One region of the Salicibibacter cibarius genome, then DNA from elsewhere that is predicted to be linked to it. Evidence: a T-box and tRNA genes for the amino acid it is inferred to sense, from the RefSeq annotation. Region 1 holds a T-box; the other holds one or more tRNA genes.
The links. A T-box is a leader RNA that pairs with one kind of tRNA and senses whether it is charged. The one in region 1 lies ahead of alaS (alanine--tRNA ligase), so its partner is inferred to be a tRNA-Ala.

Region 1 (6,717 bases):
TTCCGGGGTGACATCTACAATGTTGTTAAATGCAGTCACTCCTCCCGATTGGTAAATAAACGTCAGCGCAAGGCCAATCAACGTGAAACCGAAAAATAAGCCCATAAATGTATCTCCCCAAGCTGCTCCGCGGCCACCGCTTAACGTCACAATAAAACCAACAAAAACCCCCATGATTAGAACGCCAACCCAGTAGGGGATGTCGCCTAGCGTTAGACTGTTTAATGCTTGTGCGCCCCCCGTGACTTGGATAAGCATCACTGGAAGAAGTCCAATAATTCCAATGGCAGTAATCAAGACACGAGCTTTAGGAGTTCCATAAAACTTCTCCATTAAGTCACCGGGAGTAATAAAACCATATTTTTTTCCAAGGTACCATATCCTTGCACCAAATATCCAAATAAATATTGCATGCACAACTGCCCAAGCAGGAAAACCCATAAACCAGACGCCATCTCGATAAAAATTCCCAACAGCACCTAGCAAAGTCCATGTACTAAAGAAACTGGCTCCAGTGGTCATAACTAGTACAATAGTTCCTAGGCCTCGGTTAGCCAAATAGAAATCATCAGTAGTTGCCTTATTTGAACGAGATGCTTTTATACTTATCAAGAATAAAATAGTTAAAAAGACTACAAGAACAATAACTGTTAAATAAGAAGAACCCACCATGTTATTCTTCTCCCTTCAATTCTGCTTTCTCCATTCTTCTGGAAAATGGGACAAAGTATTTTTTGTAAATGAGGAATATAATGAATGTGTTGATTACATTTAAAAATAAAACCCAAGCTAAAGGTAAAGGAAAAGGACCAATCCAGTTCAAAGAATTCATAACTCCAAAATGAGGGAGAAAGGTCAATGCATAGACAATGAAGAATATCCAAATAATGAGGTACTGACGTTTTTTAAATGTCATTATTAATCACCACCTTATTGTAACTTGCTTATTTACTAGAATCACTTTTAAAAAAACTAGAAACAGTTTCATTTAATCTGAAATATTGAGCTCTATCTCCGTAGATGTTCTCCTCCCTTTTAGTGTTGTTACCGGAAATTCCGTTTTGGAAGCGTGCAAAATATCTAACACTTAAATGTAACCGAATACAATTTATTCACTTGTTATTACAAAACGAATCTCACGGTATAAAACAACTACTTTCGTATTAAACATGAATTTCCCTTCCAACACTTATTTTAAAGTCGAGCTTTTATATAGTAAAATACATATTAAGCATAATAAATATAACCAAAAAGGCATAATAAGGGGCTGCTTATGAATTTCCGGGAACTAGAGGTATTTCGAATCATTGCAGAATATAAAAGCTTTACATTAGCAAGTGAGCAATTATATATATCTCAACCTTCGTTATCTAAAACCATAAAAAAACTTGAAGAAAAGCTAAATGCAGAACTGTTTGACCGATCTAATCGATCTCTTCAACTAACCGATGAGGGTAAACTTCTTTATAATAAAACTCTTATTATATTAAGAGAGGTTAAAGACCTAGAAGGTAAGTTACAAAATAATGAAGGCCAAATATCGGGGTTATTAAGGATTGGAATTCCTCAGATACTGGGTAGTTTCTTTTTTCCTAAGATCTCAAAATATTTTAAGGACCACTATCCACATGTAGAAATCGTTATCTCAGAAGAAGGAAGCTTATTAACTGAGAAACGTGTTCACAAAGGAGAACTAGACGCGGCTATTGCAGTGTTACCTATACACAATGAACAATTGCAAGAACAAGTTATATCGGATGAACCATTTGTTGCTTGTTTACCGTACAATCATTCATTAATAAATGAGAAGACCATTCAAATGAAACAACTCCAAGATGAAACCTGGATAATGTTTGATCGCTCTTTTGCCCTCCGTAAATTACTCGAAGAGTCGTGCTACAAGTCAAATTTCAGGCCAAACACTTTATACTCTACAACGCAATGGGATTTATTACTATCCCTTGTTGAAGCAGGTTTAGGAATCACTGTTATTCCCAAACCTGTAGCGTTGAAATGGCACGGTTCTTTTATCATTAGAGATCTTTCAGATAGTTACATCTCTTGGCGAGTTGGCTTAATTACCAATAAAAAACGACATCAATCTCATGCACTAAAGGCGTTGGTTCGGTCAATACACGAATTGTATTAGAACAAATTCCTATTAATTCAACTTCGAATCTTAAAATCAATGCTAATCCTTTATAAAATTAGGTGTTAAAAAAAGAAATATCTTCGGAGTGTTCTAGACTCGCACACTAACAGACGAGGATACATTTCTCTAAATTGCTAAACCTATAAAAAAGAAGCCCAAATGACGAGTAATACTCACACCCTGAAACAAGTAAGGGTACGTTCGTGCTAGCAAGTCTCGTTTACTCAAGTTTGGTCCAGAACAATCACAACGCCCCGCCCTTGACATCCCGCGATAAATCCGATATAAAAGAAGAAAATAGCGCTTAAAAAAGATACGTTGATGGAACGAGTAGATCAACTCCGGTTCTACAGAGAAGGGTTTTATTGCTGAAAGGACCCGGACACGGATTGATTGAAGGCTATTCCGGAGTGCAGCTAACCACTGCCGTTTGCCGCGTTAAGGCGTCCAAGCGAACCATTCGCGAGATAAGCGAATGCGTTAACAAGGGTGGTACCGCGAGTGTTCAACCTCGTCCCTTTTTTGGGGCGGGGTTTTATATGTGGAAAAAAGGAGGAAAAACGAAATGACACGCTTAACGTCAGCTGACGTGCGCCAACTTTTTCTTGATTTTTTTAAAGAAAAAGGCCATGACATAGAACCGAGCGCTTCCCTCGTTCCCCATGAAGATCCGTCGTTGTTGTGGATCAACAGCGGGGTGGCGACGTTAAAAAAATATTTTGACGGACGGATTGTGCCGGAAAATCCGCGGATCGTCAATGCGCAGAAAGCAATTCGGACGAATGATATTGAAAACGTCGGCAAAACCGCACGCCATCATACGTTTTTTGAAATGCTCGGTAATTTCTCGATCGGCGATTATTTTAAAAAAGAAGCGATTGCATTTGCATGGGAGTTTCTAACCGATGAGCGGTGGATCGGATTTGACGCGGAGCGCTTATCCGCAACTGTTCACCCTGAGGACGATGAAGCGTATCGTTACTGGAAAGAAGATATTGGCCTGCCGCAAGAGAGGATCGTTCGCCTGGAGGAAAATTTCTGGGATATCGGAGAAGGCCCGAGCGGGCCGAACGCGGAAATTTTTTATGACCGCGGGCCTGCTTACGGCAACGATCCGTCGGATCCGGAACTTTACCCGGGGGGCGAAAACGAACGGTATCTAGAAATTTGGAATCTCGTTTTTTCCCAGTTCAATCACAATCCTGACGGGACGTACACACCGCTTCCAAATCAAAACATCGATACCGGATTAGGGCTCGAGCGTCTCGTTTCGGTCATCCAAGACACAAAAACAAACTACGAAACCGACTTGTTTTTGCCGATAATAAAAGAGACGGAAAACTTGACGAACGTTTCTTATGGCGAAAAAGATACGTATGACACGGCTTTTAAAGTCATTGCCGACCACATTCGCACCGTTGCTTTCACGATCGCCGACGGTGCCCTGCCGTCCAATGAAGGAAGGGGATATGTGCAGCGTAGGCTGTTGCGACGGGCGGTTCGTTACGCGCAATCGCTCGATATCAACGAGCCGTTCATGTACCGTCTCGTTCCGGTCGTTGCGGGCATCATGGAACGTCATTATCCGAACGTGAAGGAAAAGGAATCGTTTATTCAAAACGTGATTCAAAATGAGGAAGAGCGTTTTCATGAAACGTTAAGCGACGGGTTGGCGATCTTAAATGATTTAATCGCAGCAGCCAAGCAGGCGGGTGCAACACAAATCGACGGAGATGACGTCTTCCGCCTTTACGATACGTATGGTTTTCCGGTCGATTTGACAGAGGAATACGTAACGGATGCCGGTCTCCATGTAGAGCTCGAAGGATTTGAGCGTGCGATGGAAGCGCAACGGGAACGGGCAAGAGCCGCCCGCAAAGAAGGCGACTCGATGCAAAGCCAAAATGAGGCATTGCGATCGCTTCACGAAACAAGCACGTTCGTCGGGTATGAACAAACCGAGGTCACGACGCAAGTGCAGGCCATCGTGCAAAATGATGCACGCGTGGAAGCGGCGAACGTCGGGGAAGAAGCGTTTGTCCTTTTAAAAGAAACCCCATTTTACGCGGAAAGCGGTGGGCAAGTCGCGGATCAAGGGCTGCTTTTTGCAAGCGGCTTAAAGGCAGAGGTCACCGATGTCCAACAAGCGCCCAACGGGCAACCGTTACACAAGGTGACCGTTACTGAAGGCACGTTAACAACGAACAAGTCAATCACTGCCGCGATCAATGGAAAAGACCGTGCCGCGATTCAAAAAAACCATACGGCCACCCATTTGCTCCATCAGGCATTAAAAGATGTGCTCGGCGAGCATGTGAACCAAGCAGGGTCGTATGTTGGACCGGATCGTTTGCGTTTTGATTTCTCCCATTTTGGACAAGTGTCGAGTGCCGAGTTGCAGGAGATTGAGGCAATTGTCAATGAAAAGGTTGCAGATGCGACACAATTGATGATTGAAGAAACAACTTTGGAAGACGCAAAAGCGAAAGGAGCCATGGCCCTATTCGGCGAAAAATATGGAAGCAATGTTCGTGTCGTTCATATCGGGGATTACAGCATTGAGCTATGCGGCGGAACCCATGTGACCAACAGCGCAGAGGTCGGAACCGTTAAATTACTCTCCGAAGCTGGGATTGGCGCGGGCATTCGACGAATAGAAGCCGTTACCGGCCAAGCAGCTTACCATTATATCGAACAGAAACTGCACGTATTGGAACAAGTAAAAGAACAGCTGAAAGCAAAATCGACGGAAGACGTTCCCCAAAGAGTGGATCAACTTCAACAGGATGTCCGTGAAAAAGAAAAAGAAAAAGAATCAATCGCGGCAAAATTGGGGAACATGGAAGCTATGCAGTTATTGAACGATGTGCATGATATCAATGGCATCCCGGTGTTGGCGGGTCAACTGGATAACAGTGATATGGACACCCTTCGAACGACTGCGGACCGGTTAAAACAAAAACTCCCTAGAGGAATTATTGTTCTCGGTACAGCGAGAGACGGCAAAGTCAACATTGTCGCTGCGGTGAGCAAAGACTTGGTTTCCGACGGCTATAAGGCCGGCGACATCGTCAAAAAAGTTGCGGCCATTTGTGATGGTGGCGGAGGGGGGCGCCCGGATATGGCCCAGGCCGGCGGCAAAAGCCCGGAAAAGTTACCGGAAGCGATGGCAGCTGTCGATGAAATCGTCGCCTCCGTTTCATAATTTCACCAAATCATGTACAATAAGGTCAAATACAGGAAGCGGGCAATCACGATCCGTGAATTTGATTGCGAGGTGACTAGGATGAGCTCAAAAGATAACACCGTCCAATTTAATGTACAGGAAGACTCCGCACAAGCAGACGTTAAAGAAGTTTTAGTCAATGTTCATCAGGCTCTTGAAGAAAAAGGGTACAATCCCATTAATCAAATCGTCGGATATTTATTATCCGGGGATCCGGCGTACATTCCGCGACATAACGACGCACGCACGTTGATTCGCCGTCTTGAAAGAGACGAGCTCATTGAAGAACTCGTTCGTACGTATTTGCAGAAAGCTAAGCGTCGATGAAGATTCTCGGTCTGGATGTAGGAGATAAACGAATCGGAGTAGCGGTTAGTGATGCGTTGGGACTGACAGCACAAGGACTTGAGACGATTGCCGTAGAAGGGTATGAAGCGACGGTCGCGAAGATTGTGCAGATAGCAAGTGACCATGACGTTGAAAAAATTGTGGTAGGCTTGCCGAAAAACATGAATGGCACACTAGGTCCTCGTGCGGAAAAATCACAACAATTTGCTGCTTCCCTTGAAAAGAACGTGGCGTTTCCTGTACAGTTTTGGGACGAACGATTAACGACGAAAGCGGCGGAGCGGACGTTAATATCAGCAGATGTGAGCCGCAAAAAGCGCAAAAAAGTCGTTGACAAACTTGCCGCAGTGTTGATTTTACAAGGATACCTTGATCACGCTGGGCGACAAGAATGAGGTGTAAAGATGGCCGAAGAAGAAAATGAACGTGTGATCATTCCTGATGAAGACGGGAATGATCATGTATTCGAGATATTGTTTACGTTTGATATTGATGAAACAGAAAAGTCCTATATGGTTGTTACCCCGGTCGTTGAAGAACTGGAAGAAGATGAAGAGGTAGAAATCTTTGCTTTTCAGTATGAAGAATCAAGTGACGAGCCTTCAGGATTTGCGCTTTACCCGATTGAATCCGACGAAGAATGGGAATTGGTTGAAGAAATGATTGCCACGATGTTGGACGAGGATGAAACCCTTCACGTTGAGGGAGACGACCATAGCCACTAATGATGATAAACGGGAAATACCACCTGGACCGTGATGCATTCACGGGCCGGGTATTCTTTTTACTGTAGGGTTTGTAGCAATCATCCTCGAAGAGGAGGTTTCCTTGAACGATAATCAGGATTTAAATGAACAAAAGAAGCAACGGGCATTGAATGCGCGAGTGGTACGTCGGATTGTACTCGGGATTGTGCTTGTTCTTGTTTTACTCGCGATCGTCGGTTTGGCAGCCGGTTACTTCTATGTGCAGGCAGCAATTAGTCCGATGG
Region 2 (6,717 bases), 1.5 Mb from region 1:
GGGCTGTTCGCCCATTAAAGCGGTACGCGAGCTGGGTTCAGAACGTCGTGAGACAGTTCGGTCCCTATCCGTCGCGGGCGCAGGAAATTTGAGAGGAGCTGTCCTTAGTACGAGAGGACCGGGATGGACACACCGCTGGTGTACCAGTTGTTCCGCCAGGAGCATAGCTGGGTAGCTACGTGTGGATCGGATAAGTGCTGAAAGCATCTAAGCACGAAGCCGACCTCAAGATGAGATTTCCCGCGAGACCCCTTAAAGACGATAAGGTAGATAGGTCTGGTGTGGACGCGTGGCGACACGTGGAGCTGACAGATACTAATCGGTCAAACGGTTTATCCACCCATGGGTCACCCGGAAGCCGTCGGTCAAGCTTAAGCGTTATTCAGTTTTGGGAGAATGGCTCCCACGGTCAGGTGACGATAGCGAAGAGGCCCCACCCGTTCCCATGCCGAACACGGACGTTAAGCTCTTCAGCGCCGATGGTAATCGGGCGGCAACGCCCCGTGAGCGTAGGACGTCGCCTGGCAAAGTTTGTGGAGGGTTAGCTCAGTTGGGAGAGCATCTGCCTTACAAGCAGGGGGTCGACGGTTCGAGCCCGTCACCCTCCACCATTATGCCGGTCTAGCTCAATTGGCAGAGCAACTGACTTGTAATCAGTAGGTTGGGGGTTCAAGTCCTCTGGCCGGCACCATTTTACATAACATAATGAGCCATTAGCTCAGCTGGCAGAGCATCTGACTTTTAATCAGAGGGTCGGAGGTTCGAATCCTCCATGGCTCACCATTTTAGCGGGAGTAGTTCAGCGGTAGAACACCACCTTGCCAAGGTGGGGGTCGCGAGTTCGAATCTCGTCTTCCGCTCCATAGGCGCCCGTAGCTCAATTGGATAGAGCGTCTGACTACGGATCAGAAGGTTAGGAGTTCGAGTCTTCTCGGGCGCGCCATTTATTGTAAACTGAAAGTGGGTAATTAGAAGTTGGATTAAAAGATTTGCTACAAAAAAATCAAGGGATCCAACCTCAAACCTCTAGCATCTAATTTTTAGAACGGGAAGTAGCTCAGCTTGGCAGAGCACTTGGTTTGGGACCAAGGGGTCGCAGGTTCAAATCCTGTCTTCCCGACCATGATATAAAATTTGGGGCCTTAGCTCAGCCGGGAGAGCGCCTGCTTTGCACGCAGGAGGTCAGCGGTTCGATCCCGCTAGGCTCCACCACTATTTGCCCATTGAAAACTGAATGAAAGCCAAGCGAACGAAAGAAAGAAGCAAGGAGTCAGCGCTTTGCCCACCCCCGTGAGCGAAGCGGAACTTAACATTTATGGAGAGTTTGATCCTGGCTCAGGACGAACGCTGGCGGCGTGCCTAATACATGCAAGTCGAGCGGGCCACCGGAGGTGCTTGCACCTCCGGCTGGTCAGCGGCGGACGGGTGAGTAACACGTGGGCAACCTGCCTTTGAGTTTGGGATAACACCGGGAAACCGGTGCTAATACCAAATCGATCCTTACTCGCGCCTGCGAGCGAGGAGAAAGACGGTCAATGGCCGTCGCTCAAAGAGGGGCCCGCGGCGCATTAGCTGGTTGGTGGGGTAAGGGCCTACCAAGGCGACGATGCGTTGCCGACCTGAGAGGGTGATCGGCCACACTGGGACTGAGACACGGCCCAGACTCCTGCGGGAGGCAGCAGTAGGGAATCATCCGCAATGGGCGCAAGCCTGACGGTGCAACGCCGCGTGAGTGAGGAAGGTTTTCGGATCGTAAAGCTCTGTTGTGAGGGAAGAACAGCTTTTGGAGGAAATGCCAAGGGTTTGCCGGTACCTCACCAGAAAGCCACGGCTAACTACGTGCCAGCAGCCGCGGTAATACGTAGGTGGCAAGCGTTGTCCGGAATTATTGGGCGTAAAGGGCACGCAGGCGGTGAGGCAAGTCTGATGTGAAAGGCCGGCGCTTAACGCCGGAATGGCATTGGAAACTGCCTGACTTGAGTACAGAAGAGGAGAGTGGAATTCCACGTGTAGCGGTGAAATGCGTAGAGATGTGGAGGAACACCAGTGGCGAAGGCGACTCTCTGGTCTGTGACTGACGCTGAGGTGCGAAAGCGTGGGGAGCGAACAGGATTAGATACCCTGGTAGTCCACGCCGTAAACGATGAGTGCTAGGTGTTAGGGGTTTCGATACCCGTAGTGCCGAAGCAAACGCAATAAGCACTCCGCCTGGGGAGTACGACCGCAAGGTTGAAACTCAAAGGAATTGACGGGGGCCCGCACAAGCGGTGGAGCATGTGGTTTAATTCGAAGCAACGCGAAGAACCTTACCAGGCCTTGACATCCTCTGACCGCCTTGGAGACAAGGTATCCCTTTTGGGCAGAGAGACAGGTGGTGCATGGTTGTCGTCAGCTCGTGTCGTGAGATGTTGGGTTAAGTCCCGTAACGAGCGCAACCCTTGAATGTCGTTGCCAGCATTAAGTTGGGCACTCGACATTGACTGCCGGTGACAAACCGGAGGAAGGCGGGGATGACGTCAAATCATCATGCCCCTTATGGCCTGGGCGACACACGTGCTACAATGGACGGTACAACGGGCAGCGAAGCCGCGAGGTGGAGCCAATCCCCAAAAAAGCCGTTCTCAGTTCGGATTGCAGGCTGCAACCCGCCTGCATGAAGCTGGAATCGCTAGTAATCGCGGATCAGCATGCCGCGGTGAATACGTTCCCGGGCCTTGTACACACCGCCCGTCACACCACGAGAGCCGGCAACACCCGAAGTCGGTGAGCGAACCCTTATGGGACGCAGCCGCCGAAGGTGGGGCCGGTGATTGGGGTGAAGTCGTAACAAGGTATCCCTACCGGAAGGTGGGGATGGATCACCTCCTTTCTAAGGAGCACCACGGCCCCTCGGTGAAGGGGCCGGAGGCCAAGCGCTTAGGCTTTCATTCAGTTTTGAGCGGGCAACTGCTGTTCCTACATATTTTAACAGATGGGCCTGTAGCTCAGTTGGTGAGAGCGCACGCCTGATAAGCGTGAGGTCGGTGGTTCGAGTCCACTCAGGCCCACCATCTTTTAGAAATTAGAAGTGGGAAGTTGGATCTGATATCTAAAATAATGGGGCCTTAGCTCAGCCGGGAGAGCGCCTGCTTTGCACGCAGGAGGTCAGCGGTTCGATCCCGCTAGGCTCCACCATAATCATTAATGAACACAGACGGCATTGCGGTCTTTTTTTTTATGGAATTAATAAAGGTAAGTATTTCTTGGAAACTAATGTAAAACCGCTAAATTATGCGGTTGCCTGGGTTTGTGGAAAAAGCCCTGCAAAATCAGCGTCGGTTTCGTTCATGCACGGGCTATGGACCCTGAAAGAGCCGTATTCCCCCGGTTTCGGTCGTCATGCCCGGGTCATGGAGTCCGAAGTGGTGAATCTCTCCGTGTTCAGTCACCATGAACGTTATGGACCCCGATAGCAGCTTAGTCTTTTTTATTTTCTCCTCTCCACCCTCTTTCCCTTTCACTCCTCTCAATACCGCGAATCCTTTTTTGTTTTCCGACTCAAATTTTAGTCTTATGGCATGAATCTTTTTATTTCAGGCTATCCTGTTACCGTGGATGGCGCCTTTTTAATCGGCAATGATAGTGAGGCAAGTGCTGACTTGAAAATGCAATGAATTTGTATTATATTAAAGTCAAAGATAGTCAAGGTCAGGGGGTGGGTATGATGGGGAATAACATTTCTGATGTCATTGAAAAGTATATAAAATCAATTTTAACCGAAGAAGAGCAGAATTTAATTGAAATAAAAAGAAGTGAACTTGCCAAGCACTTTGAATGCGTGCCTTCGCAAATTAACTATGTGATTCGCACTAGATTTACAGTTGAGAAGGGCTATGTTGTTGAAAGCAAACGTGGAGGCGGCGGTTATATTCGGATTACAAAAGTGCGGCATGCGGATCATCAGGAATTATGTGATCAATTAATTGATCACATTGGGAAGGCCATTGATCAAGGGACAGGGAAAAGCGTTGTTCTTCGATTATTGGAAGAGGGGGCCATTAGCAAGCGAGAAGGGAACATGATGCTTGCAGCGATCGAACGAGAGGTTATCTCTCTTCCGGTTCCTGCTCACCGCGATATGATCCGGGCAAATGTTTTGAAAGCAATGCTTTCGAGTTTAAAGTATAAGATTTAACTTAGAGGGGAAGTGGGTTCGTGCAGTGCCAGGAATGTAATCAACGGCAGGCAACCCTGCATTTCACGAAGATTGTTAATGCGGAAAAAACAGAGATGCATTTATGTGAAGTGTGTGCCAAAGAAAAGGGCGATGAGTTCCCGGGCTCAAATAGTTATTCCATTCATGACCTCCTGTCGGGTTTGTTGAATGTAGATCCAAGCACGGGGAGCGGTGCAGGTTATTCCCAGAAAGTGCAAAACGAATACGCTTTGCAATGTCCGAAGTGCAGGATGCATTACAAAGATTTTATAAACAATAGCCGCTTCGGTTGTTCTTATTGCTATCAAGCGTTTAGTGCCAAGCTTGACCCGATTCTTAAACGTGTGCATGGAGGAAATCATACACACACCGGAAAAATTCCGAAACGTCAAGGTGGCCGACTAAAGTTGCAAAGGGAAATATCCTCATTAAAAACGAAAATGCAAGAGCACATTGATCGTGAAGAATTTGAGTATGCCGCCGAGGTTCGCGATAAAATTCGGGAGTTGCAAGAAGCCAAGGAGAAGGAGGAGGGGCAGTAATGTCTCTGGAGCAATTTATCTCTAATGCCATTAGTCCGTGGATGAAAAATCCCGGCCCTGACGATGACATTGTCATGAGCACACGCATTCGGTTAGCCAGAAACCTTGAAGATTTCCCCTTCCCTTCTTCCACATCCCAAGATGCGGCGAGGGCACTTTATAAACATGTCTATGAGCGATTGTCCCAAACAAGCAAAGAAATGGTCGGGAAATTGATATGGTTGCCGATGGATGGGCTTTCAACAATTGAAAAAACCGTTCTTGTCGAAAAGCATTTAACGAGTCCGCAATTTGCAAAAGAATCTAAGCAAGGCGCTGTTGTATTGAATAACGATGAAACGATCAGTATGATGGTAAATGAGGAAGATCATTTAAGAATCCAATGTTTATCTCCCGGCTTTCAGTTATCCGAAGGCTATAAATCTGCAGATAAGCTTGATGATTGGATTGAATCCCATGTCACCTATGCGTTTGATGAAAAAAAAGGGTATTTAACGAGTTGTCCCACAAATGTGGGTACAGGTATGCGGGCTTCGGTTATGATGCACTTGCCAGCGCTTGTCACTACGCAACAATTAAATCGAATTTTGCCTGCCGTTAGTCAGTTGGGACTTGTTGTTAGAGGAATTTACGGAGAAGGCAGCGAAGCTAGAGGGAACCTGTTCCAAATTTCTAACCAGATGACGTTAGGCAAATCAGAAGAGGATATTATCGAGGAATTACGCGGCGTTGTGCTCCAACTGATCGAAAGGGAGCGAAACACCCGGCGGGAGTTGCTTAAGCATAATCAATTACAGCTTGCTGACCAGGTTCATCGCTCCTATGGTATTTTGGCAAACAGTCGCATCATAGAATCGAAGGAAGCCGGTAATCACCTGTCCACGCTTCGGTTAGGGATCGATTTGGATTTAATCCGTGGCATAGAGGGTAATATCCTTAATGAGTTGATGGTTTTAATTCAGCCTGCGTTTCTGCAACAGTTTGCAGAACAGGAATTAACAGCCGATGGCCGCGATGAGCGACGGGCAACGTTAATTCGCGAAAGGTTAAAGCTTGAAAATATACAAGACGGAGGTGGCGAAACATGATGTTTGGCCGTTTTACAGAGAGAGCACAAAAGGTACTCGCGCTCGCCCAGGAAGAAGCTGTGCGGCTTGGCCATACAAATATAGGAACCGAGCATATCCTGTTGGGCCTGCTGCGTGAAGGTGACGGTATTGCCGCTAAAGCCTTGCAAGCCTTGAACTTGGGGTCCGACCAAGTTCAACAAGAAGTCGAGAATCTTATAGGCCAAGAAGCAAACGGAACAATGAAAAAACAAACACCCCATTACACACCCCGTGCAAAAAAAGTGATTGAATTGTCCATGGATGAAGCTCGAAAATTGGGCCACTCATATGTGGGCACCGAGCATATTCTCCTCGGCCTCATTCGTGAAGGCGAAGGCGTGGCAGCACGTGTATTGAACAACTTGGGCGTAAGTTTGAACAAAGCTCGCCAACAAGTGCTGCAATTGCTTGGAAGCAATGAATCCTCCGGCAACAATGGCCAACAGGGAGGAAGTGCGGCAGGAGGCACTGTTAACACGCCCACCCTTGATAGTCTGGCCCGAGATCTTACGGCAGTTGCAAAAGAAGAGAACCTTGATCCGGTCATTGGCAGGGAGAAAGAAATTCAACGCGTGATTCAAATCCTTTCGAGGCGGACAAAAAATAACCCGGTGTTAATCGGAGAGCCCGGTGTCGGTAAAACATCCGTAGCCGAAGGATTGGCACAATCGATTATTGCCAATGAAGTTCCGGAAACTCTGCGAAGCAAACGAGTAATGACCTTGGATATGGGGACTGTCGTTGCCGGCACGAAATATCGCGGGGAATTTGAAGATCGATTGAAAAAAGTGATGGAGGAAATTCGCCAAGCCGGAAACGTTATATTATTCATCGATGAGTTGCATACATTAATCGGTGCCGGTGGCGCTGA

Region 2: it has a tRNA-Ala gene. The T-box ahead of alaS (alanine--tRNA ligase) is inferred to sense a tRNA for this amino acid. The anticodon was not compared.

What each region holds. Positions count from the first base shown of each region.
Region 1 is NZ_CP054705.1:1,715,889-1,722,605, forward strand. Features, by position in the region: gene HUG15_RS09015 (sodium:solute symporter family protein) at 1-672, opposite strand, end outside; gene HUG15_RS09020 (hypothetical protein) at 674-916, opposite strand; gene HUG15_RS09025 (LysR family transcriptional regulator) at 1,274-2,149, shown strand; T-box leader at 2,462-2,674, shown strand; gene alaS (alanine--tRNA ligase) at 2,718-5,357, shown strand; gene HUG15_RS09035 (IreB family regulatory phosphoprotein) at 5,439-5,705, shown strand; gene ruvX (Holliday junction resolvase RuvX) at 5,702-6,121, shown strand; gene HUG15_RS09045 (DUF1292 domain-containing protein) at 6,131-6,451, shown strand; gene mltG (endolytic transglycosylase MltG) at 6,555-6,717, shown strand, end outside.
Region 2 is NZ_CP054705.1:171,674-178,390, forward strand. Features, by position in the region: rRNA gene HUG15_RS00860 (23S ribosomal RNA) at 1-340, shown strand, start outside; rRNA gene rrf (5S ribosomal RNA) at 410-526, shown strand; tRNA gene HUG15_RS00870 (tRNA-Val) at 536-611, shown strand; tRNA gene HUG15_RS00875 (tRNA-Thr) at 616-691, shown strand; tRNA gene HUG15_RS00880 (tRNA-Lys) at 708-783, shown strand; tRNA gene HUG15_RS00885 (tRNA-Gly) at 789-863, shown strand; tRNA gene HUG15_RS00890 (tRNA-Arg) at 867-943, shown strand; tRNA gene HUG15_RS00895 (tRNA-Pro) at 1,047-1,123, shown strand; tRNA gene HUG15_RS00900 (tRNA-Ala) at 1,137-1,212, shown strand; rRNA gene HUG15_RS00905 (16S ribosomal RNA) at 1,313-2,869, shown strand; tRNA gene HUG15_RS00910 (tRNA-Ile) at 2,974-3,050, shown strand; tRNA gene HUG15_RS00915 (tRNA-Ala) at 3,099-3,174, shown strand; gene HUG15_RS00920 (CtsR family transcriptional regulator) at 3,704-4,174, shown strand; gene mcsA (protein-arginine kinase activator protein McsA) at 4,195-4,737, shown strand; gene mcsB (protein-arginine kinase McsB) at 4,737-5,825, shown strand; gene HUG15_RS00935 (ATP-dependent Clp protease ATP-binding subunit) at 5,822-6,717, shown strand, end outside.